One region of the Paenibacillus medicaginis genome, then DNA from elsewhere that is predicted to be linked to it. Evidence: riboswitches for the same ligand, from Rfam matches in the RefSeq annotation. Region 1 holds a riboswitch; each other region holds the start of a gene.
The links. A riboswitch is a leader RNA that binds a small molecule or an ion and turns the genes downstream of it on or off. The one in region 1 is predicted to bind cyclic di-GMP.
Positions count from the first base shown of each region.

Region 1 (7,360 bases):
TCCAGCAAGTTATAAAAAAATTAATTGTTGATAGTGGAAAAAAAGGAAGTTTAAATACTTTGTTGATTGCGCCAGAGCAATTAGAGGAGCTCGAAAAAAGAATAGGTGACGAGAAACTTGTAGTAGCTTTAGGTGATGCAACTTATATATTCCGGACACCAGATTTAATTTCATATGTGGAAGATTATATTTTTAATAAAAACGAGATACCTACTGAAATTGCACTTAGATATGTTGCGAGTCAGGGTAACAATGCTAAGATACCATTCTTCAAAGAGCCAAAAGAACAGGACATCATCGCTTACAACATACATAGGCTAGCTCGGGATCAGATCGAAGCATATATTAAGGGGAAAATTGAAGTCGCGAAAGAGATTGGAGCAGGAAGTTTAAGTACCTCAATGCGGAGGTTGCTACTGGCATTCGATTATATATGCTCAAACTAAAAGAGGCCATCGCCTAACCACCGAAGTGATTGCCAATGACCCCTTGAATCTAACCCAATTATACATGAGACCATGATTAATATCAATGGTTCGTCGTCTATTGGGTCAAGGTTAAAATGCACTTATGGCCAGAAAAGTATTCATCCTTGCACTTGATACCAATTTTAGGACAATGGTTTAGTGATACTTCTTTTTTCCAAACGGCTTTCATGCTTAAGAAGCCATTCCTTTCGCCATAAACCGCCCGCATAGCCGGTTAACTTCCCGTTTGTACCAATAATTCGGTGACAAGGGATGACAATACTTAATTTGTTTTTACCGTTTGCGCTGCCGACTGCCCGTATGGCCTTTTCATTGCCAATAGAAACAGCAATATCTTTGTAGGACCATGTTTGTGCGTAGGGTACTGTTTTCAAAGAATTCCAGACTGTTTTTTGAAATTCGGTACCTTCATATATATAAGGAAATGTAAATTCCGTGCGCGTGCCTTTAAAATATTCATCAAGCTGATCATGGCAAAGCTTCAAAGCCCGGGGAGTTGCGTCATGGACAGCATTTACGATGTGATCCCGTTCTGTGAACAGGATAGAATAAACCGCTTGCTCTGTTCCTTGTATTTCAACCATTCCAATGGGTGATTGGTAATCTAATATATGCAGTCTGCTCATATAGGGACCTCCAAGATATAAGGTGGACAGGCTCTCCAGCCCGCCGGTTAGAGTTCTTTACTCATCTTACGAAACTCGCTTGGCGAGCAGCCTTTTAAGCTTCGAAACACTTTGTAAAAATTAGAGAGACTTTGAAAGCCAACCTCATAACCAATTTCAAGATTTGTCATATTGGTCGTTTGAAGAAGCTGTACGGCTTTATCAATGCGCACTTTTTCCAAAAAAGTACGCGGAGTCTCTGATGTTTCTTTTTTAAATAGCCTTTCAAGATAAAAGGGGCTTAAACCGACCTGTTCCGCAACATCATTCAGCTTCAAATTTTGTTTATATTGATTCACTAAAATCGTCGTAATACTTTTAACGAATTCACTGTGAGGAGAATGTTCAACTTCAGGCTGGCATCTTTTGCATGCACGATAGCCAGCCTGTTCAACCTCACTGATATTATGGTAAAACTCAACGTTTGTTTTTTTGGGTTTTCGGGATCTGCAGGAAGGACGGCAGTAGATTTTCGTTGTTTTCACAGCTGTATAAAATAATCCATCATATTTCCGGTCACAGGCAATGATTTTCTCCCACATCTCATCAAATGAAAGATTTATATTGGTCATTCTTTCATCGCCTGCCTTCCTGATCTAGTTCTCATATAAATGAGCTGTATCCTGTAATTCCAATAATTTAGCCGCATTGTCTTCTAAACAAGCAATAATTTTGTCTGACAGGGCATTTCCAAAGCTGAAGCGCTTCACGCCTAACTCTTTCAGCTTATTACAACTTGTCAGGTTAGGCAAAGACAATATATTGAGCGGTGCTTTGATTTGAGCAGCAGCTTGTTGAATCTCACCATCCTCCGTTATTCCCGGCACAAAAATACCGCTGGCCCCGCTTTCAACATATGCCTTGGCCCGATTGATCGTTTCATTAAACGGGTTTTCCAATTGAAAGTAAGTATCCGTTCTGGCATTGATATAAAAATCCTTATATCCGTGATTGTCCAGTTCGTTCCTCATTCGTGTCAGGAGGCTGCAATGATCCTTTATATCCCTTAACCCCTTCTCTTTTTTCAAGGAATCTTCAATATTAATGCCAGCAACCCCGGCATCTGCCGTTTTTAATACATGATTAATAATCGTATCCAATTTTTCGCTGTACCCTGCTTCAATATCAGCGGATACCGGTATTTTTACATTCTCTGCAATGGTTTTGACGATTGCTAGATTTTGACTAAAATTTATTAACTCTCCGTCCGCATATCCTAACGAGTTGGCAATTCCCCAACTGGTTGTGCCAATGGCTTTAAACCCGGCCTTCTCTAAAGTTAAAGCTGATAAAAGATCCCAGGCATTACCCAAAAATAATAGATCCTCTGAATTGTGGAGATTATTGAATTCCTGAATGACCGACATTTTTCTGCCTCCTTGGCTTTGGTGAACTCATTTTATCAAGGAGGCTTTATTATTTCGTCCTCATTCTTGCTCTTATGGTCTGAGAGAGAATCGAAAAAGATCATCGAATGGGCGCAGAAATCAATGAATCTTGTAAATTTTCTCTTGATAGAAATAGAGATGTCTGGTAAGATAGTCTCACAAAAGCTACTCACGATAACGGCAAACTTGTCGAAAGGCGAGGACGCAAAGCTATAGGGCCTAATTGACGATAATGTCAGATGGCAGCCAGCTACCGAAAAGAAGACGCTTTTTTTGTTTTCTAATTTGGATAAAAAAATATTGAAATCTGGAAACTCTAGCACGATAACGGCAAACTTGTCGAAAGACTGGGACGCAAAGCTACAGGGCCTTCTTGACGTTATGTCAATGGCAGCCTGGCTACCGAAGGGAGTTTACAGTATGCGCAACGCAATATTCGCGATTGTAGGACTTTTTGCGTTATTATTGTGGGCTCCATTAGTACAAGCTACCCAATCTCAAAATTGGCTGGGCTTGGAACAGCTGGACCGTGGTGTGATCGTTATTCGATATGACGTGAAAGCCGGCATGAAGACGAAGCTCATGATTGCAAAAGGTCAGGACAAATATACATATATGCTTTCGCCGAACAAACGGCAGGAAGCATTTCCGCTGCAGATGGGCAACGGTGATTATATGGTTACCGTACTGGAACAGATCAGCGGTACCAAATATAAAATCGTTCAGGAAGCGCCCGTTACGCTTCAACTGACGAACAATAGCAAAGTGTTTCTGGGCTCTGTACAAAATATCAATTGGAGCGAACAGGACAAGGCTGCTCAGCTTGCAAAGAAGCTGACCCGGTCTGCTCAATCTGACGAGGAAAAAGTGCAGGCTATTTATGAATATATTGTTGGTACGATCAGATACGACAAGGCACTTGCAACCAGTGATCTGACGGACTACCTTCCCAATATCAACCGTACGATTGCAGGACAGAAAGGGATGTGCTACGATTATGCCTCCTTATTCGCTTCCATGCTGCGGAGCATCGGCATTCCGGCCAAGCTTGATATGGGAACATCGGAATACGTCGATGTTTACCACGCCTGGAATGAAGTTTATTTGAACGGGAAGTGGGTAACCATTGATACAACGGTCGATGCGAGCTGGAAAGCCAAAGGAGCCGACTTCAAAATGATAAAGGATGCCGCTCGCTACTCGGTATCCAAATATTACTAAATATAATACAATTAATCTAAGCTTTGGACAAATGTCCAAGGCTTATTTGAGTTTGTAGAGAAATTGTAGAGATCGGGCAGTTATAATGCAAGAAGCCCATTTGGTTCTGGTGGGAAAAACAGGAACGATGAATTGTGCGCCATTAGAAATATGCGGAGGTGATGGACTGGGAGGTCTCTTAACGGCATACAATTCAATGGAGTATAGATACTCTGATTTGCGCACGGCAGCAGGATCGGAACCGAACATTACGAGGGTGATGTAGAGACTGAGGGAGAGATTATGAAGAAAAAAGTTAGTGGAATCGTTGTGGCGCTGCTGCTTCTGCTTCAATCGCTGTTTGGTGTATCCGCCTGGACGGGCAGTGTGGTCAATGCTAATGCGGCCGATGCACCGTCAAACGTGCAGGAATCCGTGTATGGAGAGACGGGAGACGTTGGAGTCACGGATGACGTCTATATCCCACCAGCGCCGGTCAACAATACGGACAGCATTTTAACAAAAGTCGTGTTAACCGACGTGAATGGTACCGTGATTGATGCGGTATACAATCCGGATAGCACCCTGGACATTGGTGCAGCTGTTAATCTCGGCTACGAATGGGAGCTTTCGAACGAACACGGCTACAAGAATGGGGATACATTTACTTTCGAGCTGCCGTCACAGTTTGAAGTATTCACGGAGATTGAAGCACCGCTCGTTGCCGGTCAAGGCGAAGTTGGCAGATTTACAGTTGATCGCAACGGCAAGGTTGTCATGACCTTCAACGATTATGTGGAGAGCCATTCTAACGTAAGTGGCAAGCTGGAAATACGTACCGAGTTTACGAAGGAAACCATTAAGGGGAGCACGGAAGTCATCATCGCCATTCCGGTAAAAAGCGGAGTGCAGACCGTTATCGTGAATCTGAAGCCGCAGGGTGGAAAGCTGATCGATAAGCAGGGAAAAGCGATTGGCAAAGACCGGATTGATTGGACGGTTCAGGTCAACAAGTCGCTGGATAAAATCAAGCATGCGGTCATCACCGATACGATGCCTGAAGGCTCGGAGCTTATCGCCGACTCTGTGGAGGTGTACCGCCTGCAAGTTAACGGCGATGGCTCGACGGTCCTTGGCGAAAAGGTAGGGGCCGACAAGTATACAGTCGAAACGAACGGCGGTGCCAAACTGGAGCTTGCTTTCCAGGATGAGACGATCAGCAAAGCCTATGAGATTCGTTATTCGACGAAGCTTACCGGCGAGCAAACGCGTTTTGAGAACACTGCTGTACTCTCTGGCGATGGGATGGAAGATGCCAAATCGACCGCTACGGTAACGGTAGACCGCGGTAAGTTTTTGGATAAGTCATATCGCCAGGATAAGGACACCGGAATTATCACCTGGACCGTGAAATACAATTTCAACGAGAAGAAGATTCCGAGTAATCAAGCCGTCATCACGGATGAATTCAGTGCGATTCATACATTGGTTACCGATTCGTTGAAGGTGTATAAAGGGAATTCGACGAAGGCCGAAGATCAGCTTTCACCGGATGAATACACCTTTACACCGACAGGTACGAACGGATTTACGTTGCAATTCAAGAGGGATATCGATTCTCCGTATACAATCGTTTATCAAACGAAGCCAGTCGACCGGACGAGCGCTGACGGGCAGCAGGTGAAGAATAAAGTCGTATCGGGTGATACGTCCAAGGAAGTAACCGCTCCGGCCCAAGGAATTCGCGCTTTGGTGAAGGGCGTCTCGAATGTCGATTTTGCAAATAAAACGGCGAAGTGGCTTATTACTGTTAATGGTGATAAAAAGCCGGACGGCAGCAAGTACAGTATGGAGAATGTAGTCATCAAGGATACGTTCCCACAAGGCGGCCTCGATTTCATTCCGGATTCAGTGATCGTAAAAGCGGTCGGGAAAGTTGTTCCTGCGAGTGATTATAAGGTCGAATACGATAATGCACGAAGCGGTTTTGAAATTAATTTCTCCAAGACCATTGACACCACGTATACGATTGAGTATCAAACGAAATTTAACATCGACTGGCTGAAGAACAGCAAGCTGGATTACATGAACAGAGCCATCATGACATGGAGCGAGAACGGTGAGGCAAGAGGGCCGATTCAACGGGATGCGAGCTTCTCTTCCGACGATTATACGAGAAATAACGGAGGAAAAGACGGCAGCTACGATCCTGTCAACAAAGAGATGACATGGAACATCAAGATGAACTACAATCTCAAATCGCTAAACGAAGCGGTTGTAACGGATGTTCTGAAGCTTGAGCAGAAGCTTGTGCCGAATTCGGTTAAGGTATACGAGATGAAGCTGACAGGAGAACGGAATGGGATTACGAAGGGCGTCCAAATTCCTGCGTCTCAATATGAGGTGACGGAACCATCCGCAGCGAACGGAAACCAAGTGTCCATTCGTTTTACCGGCCCGATTTCAACCGCATACTGGATCGAGTTCAAAACGTCGCTGCAAGGCACTTTGATTGTCAAAAATATTGATAATACGGCTGAGTTGTGGAACGGCAGCGATAAAGCAGCCACATGGAACGCAAGTGTAGCGATTCCCCACGGCGGCGAATATGTGAAGAAAAACGGCACTCAAAACGGAAACAAAATCGATTGGTCCATTCGCATCAATGAAGGCCAGTCGCAAATTTCCAACGCCAAAGTTATTGATTATCCAAGTGCGAACCAAATCTTGCTCGAGGACTCATTCCATCTGTACACAACCAAGATCAATGCAAACGGTGAAGCGGTCAAAGCTGATGAGCTGACAAAAGGTAAAGATTATACGTTAACCATTTCAAAGCTTGACGGCGATCAAGAGACGTTTGAATTAAAGTTTGCAGACGCTATCTCCACAGCGTATATTTTGGAATATCAGTCATTTATCACCGCCGGGGATAAAGAAGCTGTACAAAATAAAGTGGCGCTCGAAGGAGATCAGCTGAAGACCGAGATCAGGGAAACGACGGAAGAGGTTATTGTTCGCACTTCCTCCGGTTCAGGCTCAGGAGGCGGCGTAACAGGCAGCCTGGAAGTAACGAAGGTTGATCAGGATGATCAGACGAAGCTGCTGGCGGGAGCGAAGTTCGTGCTTTACGATAAAGCGGGCAAGAAGACGCCAATCGTAAAAACAACGGATGCGGACGGCAAAATCCTGTTTACGAAGCTGTTGTATGATGACTATATTCTGGAGGAGCTGGCAGCTCCGGAAGGATATAAGATCAATCAGGCAACAAGGGACGTAACGATCGACTCCAAAATGCAGAGCCAAGGCAATGTAAAGAAACTGACTATCACGAACGCTAAGGAAGAGCCAACTAATCCTGGCGAGCCAACGGATCCTACAGACCCAGACCCGACAGATCCAACGGATCCAACAGATCCTGGCAATCCGACCGACCCAGGAACCCCTGGTAATCCGACGGATCCAACGGACCCGACCGACCCAGGAAATCCTGGCAACCCAACGGATCCAGGAGGATCTGACAACTCGGGCAATCACTCGGATCATGATCATGATAAGCCGGATCGTCCGTCTGATGGCAATTCAGGGCAGTCTCCGGTAACTCCGTCCAACCCAGGGA
Region 1 covers NZ_JBHIRY010000011.1:11,020-18,379, forward strand. Annotated here, with positions in the region: gene ACE5LO_RS12955 (hypothetical protein) at 1-446, shown strand, start outside; gene ACE5LO_RS12960 (methylated-DNA--[protein]-cysteine S-methyltransferase) at 611-1,114, opposite strand; gene ACE5LO_RS12965 (bifunctional transcriptional activator/DNA repair enzyme AdaA) at 1,162-1,725, opposite strand; gene ACE5LO_RS12970 (isocitrate lyase/PEP mutase family protein) at 1,750-2,520, opposite strand; cyclic di-GMP riboswitch class I at 2,711-2,799, shown strand; cyclic di-GMP riboswitch class I at 2,861-2,948, shown strand; gene ACE5LO_RS12975 (transglutaminase-like domain-containing protein) at 2,962-3,762, shown strand; gene ACE5LO_RS12980 (collagen binding domain-containing protein) at 4,045-7,360, shown strand, end outside.

Region 2 (7,360 bases), on a different contig from region 1:
CGGTTGGCATGGGCATGGATAAGCGCATCGGCTCCTCTTTTCTGCAGGCGGGAATCGGATACGGGGGTTCGTGCTTTCCCAAGGACACGAATGCCCTCATTCAAATCGCAGGCAATGTAGATTACGAGTTCAAGCTGCTTAAATCCGTAGTGGAGGTCAACGCTGATCAGCGCTATATGATGATTTCCAAACTGCGCGAATCTCTCGGGCAGTTAAACGGCATACATGTAGGGGTATGGGGCTTGTCCTTCAAGCCGAATACGGATGATATCCGGGAGGCGCCATCCCTCGAAATTGTGGAAACCCTGGTGAAGGAAGGCGCGTTCGTCAAAGTCCATGATCCGATCGCAATGGACAAATTCAGGGAGCAGTTTAATCATGAGTTGATTCAATGGTGCTCCACGCCTGAAGAAGCGGCGCTTGGCTCTGACGCCGTCTGCCTGCTGACCGACTGGGATCACTACAAACAGGTTGACCTGCGTATGCTGGGCTCCGTGCTGCGCAAGCCGATTCTCATAGACGGACGCAATGTATTCACTGAACAGCAGATCGCCGAATCCGGATTGGAGTATTATTCGGTCGGCAGACCACGCATGAGTGGGCTTAACGGCCTTTCGCCAAGCGTTGCAGGTGCAGTATAATATTAGTGACTAGGAAAAATTGTCCTTTTTAGGAAATTTACTTCATGGAGGGAGAGTGGAGTTATGAAATTGGTGCTTTTGTCTGGCGGTTCCGGTAAAAGATTATGGCCTCTGTCCAATGATTCCCGTTCCAAACAGTTTCTGAAAGTGTTGGAAAGCCCGGAAGGACATCCTGAGTCTATGGTGCAGCGTGTGTGGAGACAGCTGGGAGATACCGGAATGGCGGATTCCTCTTATATCGCTACTGGCAGAGCTCAGTTCGAAATGATTCAGAGTCAAATCGGGAGTGATGCCAGCATTATCGTGGAGCCTGAACGCAGGGATACCTTTCCGGCCATTGCGCTTACAGCCAGTTATCTGTACAGTGTCGCTGGCGCATCCCCGGATACGGTCATTGCGATCCTGCCGGTGGATCCGTATGTGGAGCAAACCTTCTTCCATACGGTGGCACGTATGGAATACACGCTGCAGGAAACGGGCGCCAATCTTGCTCTTATGGGTGTTGTCCCATCCTATCCGTCCGAAAAATACGGTTATATCATTCCGAAAGAAGGCTCGGCCGGAGCGGCAGGCTGCCTGCAGGTCAGTCATTTTCAGGAAAAACCGAACCGGGAGCAGGCTGAGCTTCTGATCGAGCGCAGCGCGCTCTGGAATTGCGGAGTTTTTGCCTTCCGTCTGGGGTATCTGCTGAAGATACTGGAAGGAAAGGGACTTCCGCTGAATTACGAAGAACTGCAGAAGCAATATCATATATTGCCTAAAATAAGCTTTGATTATGAAGTGGTGGAGAAGGAAGAGAACATTGTAGTGCTTCCTTATGACGGCTTCTGGAAGGATCTCGGCACCTGGAACACGCTGACAGAGGAAATGTCGCAGCGTCAGGTGGGCAAGGGAGTGATGACCGAGGATTGTGTGAATACAAACCTGATTAACGAACTGGACATTCCAGTTACTATTATCGGGGCCAGTGATCTGATCGTTGCGGCCAGCCCGGACGGCATTCTTGTAACCAACAAAGCGGAAAGCCCGCGGATCAAGGAAGTGCTGAAGGCTCACAATCAGCGGCCGATGTACGAGGAACGCCGTTGGGGGCATTACCGGGTGGTGGATTATGTGAAATATCCGGAGGGCAATGAAGTGCTCACCAAGCGGATTTGCATCGAGCAGGACAAAAATATCAGCTACCAGCTTCATCGGAAGCGGAGCGAAATATGGACGATCATCAGCGGCGAAGCGGAAGTGATTCTGAACGAGAAGCTGCATAAAGTAAAAGCTGGCGACGTGGTCCGTATTCCGGAAGGCACGAAGCACAGCATTTTGGCTGTAACCGATGTGGAACTGATTGAGGTGCAGACTGGTTCCGAACTGGTGGAAGAAGATATCGTTCGCTTTTGCATAGATTGGAACGACATCGCTTTGCATCAGTTCATTTCATAAGAAAATTCTATAATCTGATACAAAAACGCACAGGTTGCGTTTTTGTGCATATAAATGAAAAAAATGATGTAGTTTTACAGGTTATTTTGTAAAATATCCCGGAAAATTGGTTCTAGTATGAATCATATATTAATTTTTGGAAATTCCGAGTCGATATTCTAGGATAAGAGGGAGTTTCATAGCCTTCATAGAAAAATGGCAACCCTGCCGAAAGGCAGGTGTACGCAAAGCTAAAGGGCCTTACCCCTTAGAGGGCTGGCAGCCTGGCTACCGAGAGGGAGAGAATTGATGAAAACTTATTCTATGTATCGATTTTTTCAAAAATTGTTGCCTGTCATGCTTTTTTGTTCCCTGCTTCCATCGGGACTGTCCCGTGAACACTCTGCTGCCCAGGCTGCAGCAGCGCCGATTAATCCTGCTGCTTCAGCCGAGGCGCGCGAATTATATATGTATTTGTTCAATTTGGACGGAAGAGGAATGATTACCGGTCAGCATGATTATCTGGAAAGCCCTGATGAACTGAACATTGAGCTGAAGAACATCAGTGGGCAGTACGCCGGTCTGCACGGCTATGAGCTGGGTGCTGTTTCCAACCAGTCGACTGCGATGACCGAAGCCCAGCGCAGCAATGTTGTATATAGCGCCATGAATTGGCACAATACCGGCGGCATCGTTACGATGACCTTTCATCAGGCGCTTCCTGGTAAACCGTTGACCTGGTCCAATGTGCAGGCGAAGATCACCCAGGCGCAATTTAACAAGTATGTAACGCCAGGGACCAAGGAATATGCAAGGCTGATCGCAGATCTGGATCAGGTCGCGGTGTCCCTCGGCAAGCTGCGGGATGCGGGTGTGCCTGTTCTGTGGAGACCTTACCACGAAATGAACGGGGACTGGTTCTGGTGGGGAAACAAGAGGAACTTTGTTAAATTATGGGATATCATGTATGACCGATTTGTGAATGTCCACCAATTGAACAATCTGCTGTGGGTCTGGAATCCCAACGCTCCGAACGCTTGGGCTGCTCCTTATGCCAGTTCGTTCCCCGGTTTGTCCAAGGTCGATATTCTGGCTGCGGACATCTATGACAATGATTTCAGGCAGAGCTATTATGACGGCCTGCTGAATCTGGCTGGAAATAAACCGATTGCCATTGGCGAGCACGGTGAGATGCCTTCTGAGAGAGTGCTGTCGGCCCAGCCGAAATGGGTATACTCCATGACCTGGGGCAATATGCTTACACAAAACAATTCGAACCGTCAAATTTTTGCATACATGAATGAGGACAGAACGTTGACTAGGGATGAATTGATTGCCGACATGGCCGCTCCTCCTGAGGCCCCTCCTGTGGAGCCACCTGACTCTGCTCCTCCGGGAGCGCCGCCGGTCGGGGAAGAACCCGATCCGGAGCCTGAACCGGAACCTGTACCTGCCCCTGAGCCTGTTCCAGATACGGTAAACGAGGGACTGCACGCCGAATTCTTCAACAATATCAATCTAAGCGGGACACCTGTGCTTACACGCACGGATGCCAGGCTGGATTTCAACTGGCGCAGCTCCGCGCCGGATCCGGCAGTGCCTGCCGATCAATTCTCCGCACGCTGGACAGGCAAGGTAAAACCGGGGTACAGCGGTACCTATACTTTTACGACCATTTCCGACGACGGAATCCGAGTCTGGGTGGATGGGCAGTTGATTATTGACAGTTGGTTCAAGCAAAGCTGGACGGAACGCAAAGGGAGCATCAGCCTTACGGCAGATCAGCTCTACGACATCAAAGTGGAGTATTATGAAGGAACAGGTGATGCTATGGCACGCCTGATGTGGGAGAGCGGACAGGAGGCCAAAGCGGTCATTCCTTCAAGCGCTTTGTTCCATACTGCGGAATAGCTCTCTTGTTCCGGAGATGACTCTGTACAGAAAGTGTGGACAAGAACATGAAAAATGGGTTGGCGAACAAGTATGCATATTTGCTTTTGGGCTTGCTTGGCTTAGCTGTCTTGTTTTTGCTTCTGGGTTATGCGAACAAAAGCAATCAGGAAAATGACAAGACTGCGGCTACAACGTTATGGATGCTTGGCGTTAGTAATGATTCTTCCACCGAGTTCCAAGGAGGAACAGGTAAGGAATCCCTTACAGTAGACGTTAAAGCAGTGAGCGGAACGGCATTAAAGGCAGCGGGAGGTGCGGCGCAGGCCGTCAGGACCTCTTCCCCTGTTATTCAGCTTAACGGATCCATTCCTCCAGGGCTGAATGCCGAGACCCGTCCGGAGCTCGTGCTGGAGTATGAACTGGATACCGTTCCGGCCAACGGTGTGCGCTTTAATGTCCGCATTCTGGATGCCAGCAAAGCGGTGCCGCAGATGGCCGTATTTTCCAATCATCAGTTTTCCGGCATGATCCAGATTGCGGGCGTGGCAGGAACGGAAAGTCCGTATACCTTCAAGAGCAATTATCAATTGTATATCCCGAAAGAACAGCTGCAGACAGGGGTAAACCAGCTCAAGCTCCGGGTGGCCCGGTGCCTGTACTGCTCCGAGGCGGAGAATTCGAGTCTCTGGTGGACATGGGACAGCCTGAGTCTTGAGAAGCTTGCTTCCCCGGTTACTGAACCGATTCATGGCAGCTACATCCGCACGGGAACCAATGTAAACAATAACGAGTTTTATTATGATAAAGGGGCTACCCGTCATCTTCCGGCCGTGATGAAGTGGTTGGGGATCGCCTACAGCGGAAATATAATGCGGGTTACCTGTGCGAGCAACGTCGGCAACGCATGCTCCGATCTGGACAATTATTACAAGACCCTCAAGCAGTACAACATGCAAGCTGTTGCCCTGTACCTGTATACAGGCGACATCAAGCTGAATGCGGACGGTACACTGCCGGATTCAGCCAAACAGAAGTTAACTTCATATCTTCAAAATTACGGCCCGTATGTGCAGTTTTTTGAAGTCGACAATGAACCGGGGCTGTTCAACCGTTCCAAAGCGGTCAATCTGGCAGTAGCCAACTGGCTGAACAATGAAGGGAAGAAAATTGCCCCTCATATGAAAACAGTAGCTCCCGGATGGGCTTATTGGCCGGCATATTCCGTCAAATCATGCAAAAACCAGACAGGAGGCAAGCAACAGTGCGGCGATCCGGACGGATGGGAAAGGGATCCCAAGCAGCGCCTTGAACTGGAGAATGTGACGGATCTGACCAACGGCCACGCCTATGGTGAATCGTATGTGCAGGGACGGGGAGGCAGCTTTGTTGAAAACCTGCAGACCTTCAGCGGGTCCAGGGACGGGCTCAGCAAGACGATGCTGAACACGGAGTTTGGTACCTCCGACTCCCATACGGATAAACCGATTTATGGGGCGAACCAGCCACAGGCAGCGGTGTTCGACCGGATTATGCGGTCACAGATCGGATATGCCGATATGCTCGTCCAGCATGCCGCTTTCTACAAGGATTTCACTTTATTTGAGACAGGCTTTGATCTGAACAATCACAATCCTGCGAATACGAAAATTCATGAATTTGCAAGCGGCCTGGATTCACGCGTCGATATTATGAGACGTCTCAGCCTGGCATATGCCACTCATGGCAAGCCGTTGACCTATGAGGTGCTGAACAAGAGCGAGACCGCCGATAAAATGGTGTATGTGCGTGCGGTGGATACGTCCACACTTGATCCGCTGCCGGGGAGCGGTGCGAAGTCCAGCAAGCTGCTGGTCAATTTGGTGAACTTTGAACCGACAACCCAGCGCATTAAGGTCCGTGTAACGATGCCGAACCAGGGAATCTATCAGGGGGAACGTTTTGGGCCGGGGGCCACATATGCCGAGGCACAAAGCACATTATCCGGGCTGTCGGCTTCTCCAACCCTGGATTTTGAAGAGACGCTGGGGCCGGGTGAATCCGTCCAGTACATTCTGGCTCCGGTACAGGCGGTGGTCGACTGAAAAGGGCAATACAGGGAGAACGAAGAGGCTGTCCCAAACTGAATTTCTTCGAAAAAAAAGACCTCAATATCCACTAATACGGTGGATATGAGGTCTTTTTGTGTTGTAATTGGGATGTTCCCATGTCATTCCATCATTCGTTCCATACGGATAAACGCAATGAAGCGTTTGGCTTCCTCTTCGCTTAAGCTGCGCCCGTCAATCATAAGATTAAAGCGGTTTAAAATATCCTTGTCAGACAGCTCAAGCTGATCAATAAATTGCTTTACATTCGGTTCCGTGTCATTTTGTGTCTGCGGGATGCGGCCGATCAAATAATCGATCGATACCCCGAAGAGATTGGCCAGCTTCGTCAGGGTGTCAAAATCAGGCTTGCGCCGGTTTTTCTCGTAATGCGAGAGAGCGGCCCGGGTAATCCCAAGAATTTGTGCCAGCTCTTCCTGCTTCCAACCCCTTTTCTCCCGTAGTTCTGCAATGCGGGTGCCATAATCCATCGTATCTCCTCCTGGTTGCAAGTTGTTTTGAGAGGGTAAGGAGTATTATGAATAAGTGATGTTGCATTTTTTATTTTTACAAAAATATAAAGATACTATAGTATCTTTACTTGGTTAATGTATTAGCATATATGCATTTTACTATAAATAGATGAGGAATGAACAGTTTTTTCGTGATATGACGGGCTTTGTGGGCGTATATAGTTATAAGGTAACAGAAACGGCGAATTTAATTTATGACTAAAGAAGTGAATTTTATGTAAATGAAAGTAAATTAAACTTCGGATCTATTGCTATATGTAAACTTTCATTCAGAACAGGAGAAGATATACAATATTATGGTACAATAGTTTAAAACCGGATTTGTTCCCTTAGGGAATCGTATTTCCGGACGGAAGGAGTCAGAACGATGCAGATGGAGCCCGTTGTACGCATGCAGAGGGTCACCAAGATCAAATCCTCCAGGACGCTTGTTGATAATCTCACACTGGATGTTCCGGCCGGGCAGATATTCGGCTTTCTTGGCCCGAATGGAGCGGGGAAAACGACAACCATCCGGATGATGGTTGGCCTCATTTCGTTAACTGAGGGAGATATACATATTTGCGGCCACAGCATCAAGACAGACTTCGAACGTGCCATTGCTCATGTTGGTGCTATTGTAGAGAATCCTGAAATGTACAAGTTTATGACAGGATACCAGAATCTGCTCCACTATGCCCGCATGAATCCGGGAGTGGACCGGGGGCGGATCGAGGAGGCGGTCAGGCTGGTCGGGCTGGAAGGAAGAATCAGAGAGAAGGTAAAAACCTATTCGCTTGGCATGCGCCAGCGG
Region 2 covers NZ_JBHIRY010000037.1:16,872-24,231, reverse strand. Annotated here, with positions in the region: gene ACE5LO_RS24340 (UDP-glucose dehydrogenase family protein) at 1-641, shown strand, start outside; gene ACE5LO_RS24335 (sugar phosphate nucleotidyltransferase) at 705-2,078, shown strand; cyclic di-GMP riboswitch class I at 2,266-2,353, shown strand; gene ACE5LO_RS24330 (glycosyl hydrolase) at 2,367-3,968, shown strand; gene ACE5LO_RS24325 (hypothetical protein) at 4,016-6,031, shown strand; gene ACE5LO_RS24320 (helix-turn-helix domain-containing protein) at 6,157-6,525, opposite strand; gene ACE5LO_RS24315 (ABC transporter ATP-binding protein) at 6,935-7,360, shown strand, end outside.
Region 2: it holds a riboswitch for cyclic di-GMP, as region 1 does, so the genes downstream of both, ACE5LO_RS24330 (glycosyl hydrolase) here and ACE5LO_RS12975 (transglutaminase-like domain-containing protein) in region 1, are expected to answer to the same signal.

Region 3 (7,360 bases), on a different contig from region 1:
AGAATAAACAGGACCACCGCCTGAATAATAAACATATACAGCAGCGCCGAAAGCGGCTTGCGGTTGGCGGCCTTGCCGCCGATGATGTTGCCGATGGCAATCGCAAGGCCATATAGAAGCAGAATGAAAGCTACGGTTGTCTCTCCAAAGCCGGTAATATCATGCAGCAGGGGAGACAGATAGGTAAAGACGACAAAGGTGCCTCCGTATCCGAGAGCCGTAATCAGAAAAGCAAGCAGCAGCCGTCCGTTGGTAATTAGCTTGATCTGATCCCGTACCGGAGTTTTGCCTCCCTTCCGCAGATTGCTTGGAACGAGAATCAAGTTGGCGATCAGGGCCATAATACCGATCACTGCTATGGTTATAAAGGCTGCACGCCAGCCCAGTTGCTGTCCGAGAAACGTGCCAAAGGGCACACCGGTAATCGTGGCCACGGTCAAGCCGGAGAACATGATGGATATGGCACTTGCCCGCCGATTTTCCGGCACAAGGTCAGCCGCAATGGTTGAACCGATGGACATAAATACGCCGTGCGAGAAAGCGGAAATGACCCGTGCCGCAAGCAGTATGCCGATTCCACTAGAGAAGGCTGCAAGTGAATTGCCGGCAATGAACACGATCATAATCCAGATCAGTAGCGTTTTTCTTGGTATTCCTGAAGTTAGAGAGGTTAATACCGGAGCGCCGAAAGTAACGCCTAATGCATATAAGGTGACCGTTAATCCGGTCATGGTTACAGATATATTCAAGTCTTCAGCGATAAGGGGAAGCAATCCCACGCTGATGAACTCCGTTGTCCCGATCGCAAAGGCACTGATGGCCAAAGCCAGCAGCGACAGAGTACTGCGTTTATTGTCCGACGACATGTTCAGTTCCACTCCTATTTTTATATTTTAGCCGGCCGGCAAATGCTATTATGGATGCTTCGCGTGAAAAAGAATAGTACGTACTTTGAAGTACTATAGGTACTTCCAGGTACCTATAGGAAGGGAGCGGGAGGAAAGAAGACGCAGATCACGGAAAAAGCCGGAGTCCTGAGTTACAGGAATCCGGCTCTTCCGTGTGCAGATGATTTAAGTGCATGTTCCGAAGCAGCGGCATTAAACCTCGACTGCTTGACTGTCTTGTTCAATATGCTTTTCGCCCCATGCGCACATGGCATCCAGGACAGGCTTCAGGGACCAGCCGTAATCGGTCAGGGAATACACCACCTTGGGCGGAACCTGCTCGAAGATTTGCCTTTTCACAAGTCCATCCTCTTCCAGCTCCCGCAGCTGCTGTGTGAGCATCTTCTGCGTAATACTAGGCATCAGCCTTTTCAGCTCGCTGGTCCGTTTGTCGCCTTTATCCAGATGACACAAAATGACTGCCTTCCATTTGCCGCCCATCACCTCAAGCGTTGCTTCGACTGGGATATTGTAAGCCATATGTTTACCTCCTGAAAAATGAATGATAAGTGGGATACTTTGGTTTTTATAGAATCTGAACGTGTATAGGTTCTTTCAGAAATGTACATATCCATTAAGGAACTACAATCTATGATAACACTACAATAGAAAAAGTAAACAAGAGTGATGAATAGCGTTTTTTGCGGTAAGATGTCGAAAAAACAGAAAAAATATATTATATTATTTTAAGTGGAGGATCCACCATTTATGTCAAGGGCAAACTTGCCGAAAGGCAAGGACGCAAAGCTGCAGGCCTAAGGATGCAATTAGGGATCTATGGCGGCTGAGCTACCTTAAATTCGGAGGGAGAAATAACAGGGTGAGCAGTATTTATCAATCGGATGTGGAATTTGTATACAAAAGTAGAGAAATCAAGCTTGAGGAGTGCCGAATTACTTGCGAAACGGGGACAAGGCCTACGATTGGCGATTTTGCTGATAAGTTCAAAGAATACGGCGTGGAGACGAGACTGTATGATTTATACAGCATGACATTTAAACCCGTTGACCCGTTGAATACAGATATCATATCGATCCGGGTGCTCCGGACATTCCAAATACGTTAATGCTTAAAGCACTGGAGGGATTTCTTCCGGTGCTTTTTCATTTGCCAGCGGTCTTCAAAAGATCTTCACAAGTTTAGGTTAAACAGGAATGGTGAAAGTAATAAGCAAGGGGATTCTTACATATTCGGAGTGGTATAATTCCGGTATAACTTGGGCGACGGAGGGACATGCCTTGAAAACCGTTCTGGTGGTAGATGATGAACAGAAAATTCGCGAGGTCATCGCTTCTTATTTGCAGAAGGAGCATTATCACGTACTGGAATGTGCAAGCGGTGAGGAAGCGTTGGCTGTACTGCGCAGCCAGCGGGTTGATCTGCTCATCTTGGATCTGATGCTGCCCGGCATGGAAGGGGAGACCGTCTGCCGGGAGGTGCGCAAATTCAGCTCCATACCGATTCTCATGCTGACCGCAAAAGTAGCCCAGGTGGATCGCATCAGCGGATTGTCCATCGGAGCAGATGACTACATGATCAAGCCCTTCGATCCGAATGAGGTGGTTGCCAGGGTAAAAGCAATTCTGCGCAGGACAGATGACTCGCAGCTTTTGGTGGATGTTATTTCATTTAATGGAGGGCACCTCCGCATTGATTCGCTGAAAAATCAGGTATACCACTACTCGGAGCCGATCAGCCTTACACCAAGTGAGTATAAGCTGTTGCTTCTGCTCGCCAAATATCCGCAGCGCCGCTTTCCGCGCGAGGAACTGGTCGACAGGGTGATGGGTCTCGGGTTTGATGGGGATATCCGCATTATCGATCAGCATGTCAAAAATGTACGGCAAAAGATCGAGCAGGATCCCCGCAATCCGCGCTACATTCTTACGGTGTACGGCTTTGGCTACCGGTTTGGCGGTGAGGACTGATGTTCAACCGGCTGTATATCCGGCTGGCCGTCACTATCGTCGGCATGGCTGCAGGCATTCTTGTCATGTTTGCTCTGGTTATTATGGCTGCCGCTCATTATCACATTTCCATGTATATGGAGCAGATGTCACTGGCAAGTAAAAGACTGTCTTCACTGATGGATCATCTGGAGAGCGCCCTCATTCAGTCGATTTGGCTGACAGGTTTGTTTTCGCTGCTGCTGGCGCTTATTATCGGGGTTTATTTTGCGAAACGCATCTCCCGCCCGCTGGTCCATATGAAACAGGCCGCCGAACGGATCAGCAGGGGCAGCCTGGACGTTCGTGTCAGCACGCAAGGCAGGGATGAAATTGCGGAGCTGGGGGCCTCCCTGAATCGGCTGTCCGAGCAGCTACAGAAACAGCAGTCGCTGCGCATATCCATGTCCCAGGACATCGCTCATGAGCTGCGCACGCCGCTGACGACGCTGAAGAGCCACATGAGGGCTTTGGAAGACAGGGTCTGGGAGCCAACACCTGCGCGGATTCACTCCTGTCTGGAGGAAGTGGAGCGTCTGATCCAACTCGTCAGCGAGCTGGAGGAACTGAATGTAATGGATTCGCCAGAATTCCAGCTTGCACGGAAAGAAGAGAGTCTGCGAATCGTTGTCGGAAAGGCTGCTGCACTGATGGAAGCCGCTTTTCTTGAGAAAGGGGTGCAGCTCTGGTACGAGGACATTTCAGATATCAGGCTGCTTATAGATGCGGACCGGATGAAGCAAATTCTTGTGAATCTGCTGACCAACGCCCTTCACCATACGCCTGCCGGGGGGACTGTCAGTGTCCGGGAACGTAGGGAAAAAGGGGCGGTGTGCCTCGTCATTAGCGATACGGGATCAGGGATTTCGACGGAGGATCTGCCGTATATTTTTGAAAGGTTTTACCGGGGGGACAAGTCGAGGAATCGGCAGACAGGCGGAAGCGGGATGGGACTGGCGATTGTGAAAAAGCTGGTGGAGGCCCATGGCGGTGAGGTGTGGGCGCAGAGTGATAACAGCGGGGCCCGCTTTTATATTCGGTTGCCCATGTGATATTTTCATAAAGTCTTCAGAGGTGATTCAAAAAGTCCATGTTTTGTTGCTTCATCGCAACGGAACATGGACTTTTCTGCTAAAGCGGGAAATCAATCGGGCACAACCCATGTCTCGTTTATTACTCCTTCGAGCCCGTGTTGGCAATGCCCTGCACATAATAGCGCTGCAGCGGAAGCAGCAGCACGACGGGGATCAGAATGGACAAGATGACGGCGGCGAACATTTCGTTCCAGTAGGTCGCGTATTCGGTGACGAAGTCGCTCAGCGCGACCTGAATCACTTTATACTCCTTGGAGCGTGTCACGATGAGCGGCCACAGGAACGATTCCCACTGCTGAATGAAAATAAGCAGGCTGGCGCTGACGGTGACAGGCTTGCACAAGGGCATGACGATATTTGCATACACCCGCAGCCAGGAGGCCCCGTCCATACGGGCCGATTCCACCAGGGACGTCGGCAGCTCCAGAAAAAACTGGCGGAACAGAAAGATGACGAGTCCGTTGGCGATGCCGGGAATGATGATGCCTGCGTAGGTGTCCACCCAGCCCAGACTGTTGACCAGGCTGTACAGCGGGATGGAAATGACCTCAAACGGAATCATGAAGGTGATCAGCACCAGCAGAAACAGCAGCGTTTTTCCGCGAAATTCGAAATACACGAAAGCAAACGCCGCCATGGAGCCAAGCAAAAGCCCGCCAAGAACGTTGACCGCCCCGACAAAAAAGGTGTTCAGAAAAATTCGTCCGAACCCTCGCTCCGCAAACAGCATTTGATAAGCGTCCAATGTAAAATTGGACGGCCAAAACGTTTTCCACGTAATCGGCGACATATATTTATAAATGTCCTCCAGCGGACGGAACGACGAAACAAAAGCAAACGCCAGCGGCAGCAGCACCAGCAGCGCCACAGCGATGTGTACAGCATACAGCAGCAGATGAGAACGGGTAAATCGGTTCACGTCGAAATCCTTTCTAGTGGGAGGTCCGCAGCCATTTAAACTGCAGGGCGACAACGGTCAGCGTAATCAGCAGCAAAATAACCATCATCGCGGACGATCTGCCCATATCGGAATATAGAAAAGCGTTGTTAAAGCTTTCAAGCATCAGCACGTTCGTACTGTTTTCGGGCCCGCCTTTGGTCAAAATGTACATCGGTGAAAACAGCAGGAAATTCGCCGTCGTCACGGCCACGACAATAAAGGTCAGCGGGCGTTTCATGAGCGGAACCACTACATGGACAAATTGCTTCCAACGGCTTGCTCCGTCCAGGGACGAAGCCTCCAGCAGCGAAGCGGGAATCTCCTGCAGACCGGCCAGCAGGAACAGCGCCCAGTAGCCGACGCCCTTCCAAGACGCAATCGCGATAATGGAGCCAAGCGCCTGCGAGCTGCTGCCCAGAAACGGCTGCGGGTCCAATCCCAGCGCGACCAGGATCGAATTCACGACACCCTGCTCGGGACTGAGCATAATGTTCCAGAGGACGCAGGCGGTCGGGACGGATACGGCGACAGGCACGAAGTGAATGCCGCGAAAGAAAGCAATGCGCTTGATTTTCGTATTTAACAGCATCGCCAGCCCGAAGGCCAGCACAATTTGCAGCGGGTTAATGATCAGATTGAACACTAGCGTCACCTTTAGCGAATTCCAGAAGACGGGATCAGCGAACAGGGACTGGTAGTTTTGCAAGCCGACGAAGCTTTTTTCACCAGTAATAAACTGTGTTGTGTATACGCTCTGTACGACAGCACTGAAAATGGGATACAGCTTGAACAGCAGCAGCCCGGCAAGGGTAGGCAGCAGAAAGAGCAGGATGGGGCCAATATTATTTTTCAGTTTCATATGTTCACCTTTTGCAGCAATCCGGATTCAGGTTCAGGAGGGACCGCGGCATCCTCTTGAAGGAAAAAAAGGGGGAACAGGGCTCAGCCTTCGTCCCCCCCGGATGCGGTCAATTTGCTGCTGCATCCTTATATTTTTTCAATTGGTTATCTATGACGTCGACGGCAGCATCCAGCGCTTTTTGCGGATCGGTGCCATTTTTCATATCTTCAAACGCCTTGTTCATATTCGTTTCCCATTCCAGGTAACCTGGCGTTTTCGGGCGGGGCACGGCTGTTTCACGCGATTCCTTGGCAGCGATGCGGATGACGTTGTCAGGGAACTGCTCATATTTCGGATCGGTGTCGATGGAATTGAGCAGATCGATCTGCGGCGGCAGCGTGCCGCCTTCTTCAAACAGGATTTTGGAGCCTTCGCCCAGTGTCAGAAACTCAATGAACTTGGCGGATGCTTCTTTCTTCTCGGAGTATTTGGAGATGCCCACGTTCCATGCCCCGGTCGGTGTGGCTACCTTCTGCCCGGCAAAATACGGATGTAGCGTGACGCCAAAGTTCAGGCCGGAATCCCGGATTTTCGGCATGTTCTGGTTGGTGGATACGAACATCGCGACTTTACCGGATGTAAAATAGTCGATGGATTCCTCTTTCTTGATTTTCGGGCTGACTTTATCCTTGTTGAACAGGTTTGCGTAAAATTGGAATGCCTTCACGGCCTCCGGCGAATTTGAATACCCGCTGGACACCAGTCCGTCGTCGCTGAGCATTTTGGCCCCCAGGCTGTCCGCCAGAGCCAGAAGCTGGTACGCTTTGCCCACCTGCTCGAAGGAAAATCCGTACACGTCGTCCGAAGTCAGCTTTTTCGCCAAATCCCGCACTTCCTCCCACGTCATGCGCTTGTCTGCGTCCGGGAACGGAATGCCTTTCTTTTCAAAAATATCTTTGTTGTAATAAAGCACCTGGCTGGAGCTGTTCATCGGTGCGGCCATGAGCTCGCCTTTGTACGATACCGTCTCTACCGCAGATTTCGTCCATTTGACCTTGGCGTCGGCCGGGAGCAGCGAGTCCAGCGGCTCCAGGTAGCCTTTCACGGAATAGTTCATGACCAGCGGCGTATCGGCAAACAGCACGTCCAAATCCTTGGCTTTGGAGCTGAGCTTGATTTCAATCGTTTCCGTCAATTGGTCGATTGGAACGAGATTCATTTTGACCTTGATGTCCGGATTTTGCTGCTCGAAAGCTTCGACTACCTTCGTGAGAGGTTTCTCGTAATTGGAATAGGCCTCAAACGATATTTCTGTTGTTGCCGAAGGAGTGGAGCTTTGCCCGTTCGAGCTTGTTGAATCGGTAGGTGTGCCGCTCCCTTGGGAACAGCCTGTAAACAGGACGGCTGCCGCCAGCAGGGGTGTACACCAGGCGGCAAAGCGTTTTGCCGGTTGTTTGGAAATCATGTACGTTCCACCTCGATAGATTTATGATGTAAAGAGTATGCTTTTTTAAAGCAGGGGCGTATCTCGTGAAAATAATCTCTGGTTCAGCAGTTCAAAAAAACGCGCGGTATCCATCTCAAGCGCTGTT
Region 3 covers NZ_JBHIRY010000015.1:78,870-86,229, reverse strand. Annotated here, with positions in the region: gene ACE5LO_RS15925 (MFS transporter) at 1-866, opposite strand, end outside; gene ACE5LO_RS15920 (winged helix-turn-helix transcriptional regulator) at 1,101-1,427, opposite strand; cyclic di-GMP riboswitch class I at 1,654-1,744, shown strand; gene ACE5LO_RS15915 (hypothetical protein) at 1,768-2,013, shown strand; gene ACE5LO_RS15910 (response regulator) at 2,186-2,875, shown strand; gene ACE5LO_RS15905 (sensor histidine kinase) at 2,875-3,945, shown strand; gene ACE5LO_RS15900 (carbohydrate ABC transporter permease) at 4,067-4,906, opposite strand; gene ACE5LO_RS15895 (carbohydrate ABC transporter permease) at 4,920-5,786, opposite strand; gene ACE5LO_RS15890 (sugar ABC transporter substrate-binding protein) at 5,896-7,233, opposite strand; gene ACE5LO_RS15885 (nucleoside hydrolase) at 7,279-7,360, opposite strand, start outside.
Region 3: it holds a riboswitch for cyclic di-GMP, as region 1 does, so the genes downstream of both, ACE5LO_RS15915 (hypothetical protein) here and ACE5LO_RS12975 (transglutaminase-like domain-containing protein) in region 1, are expected to answer to the same signal.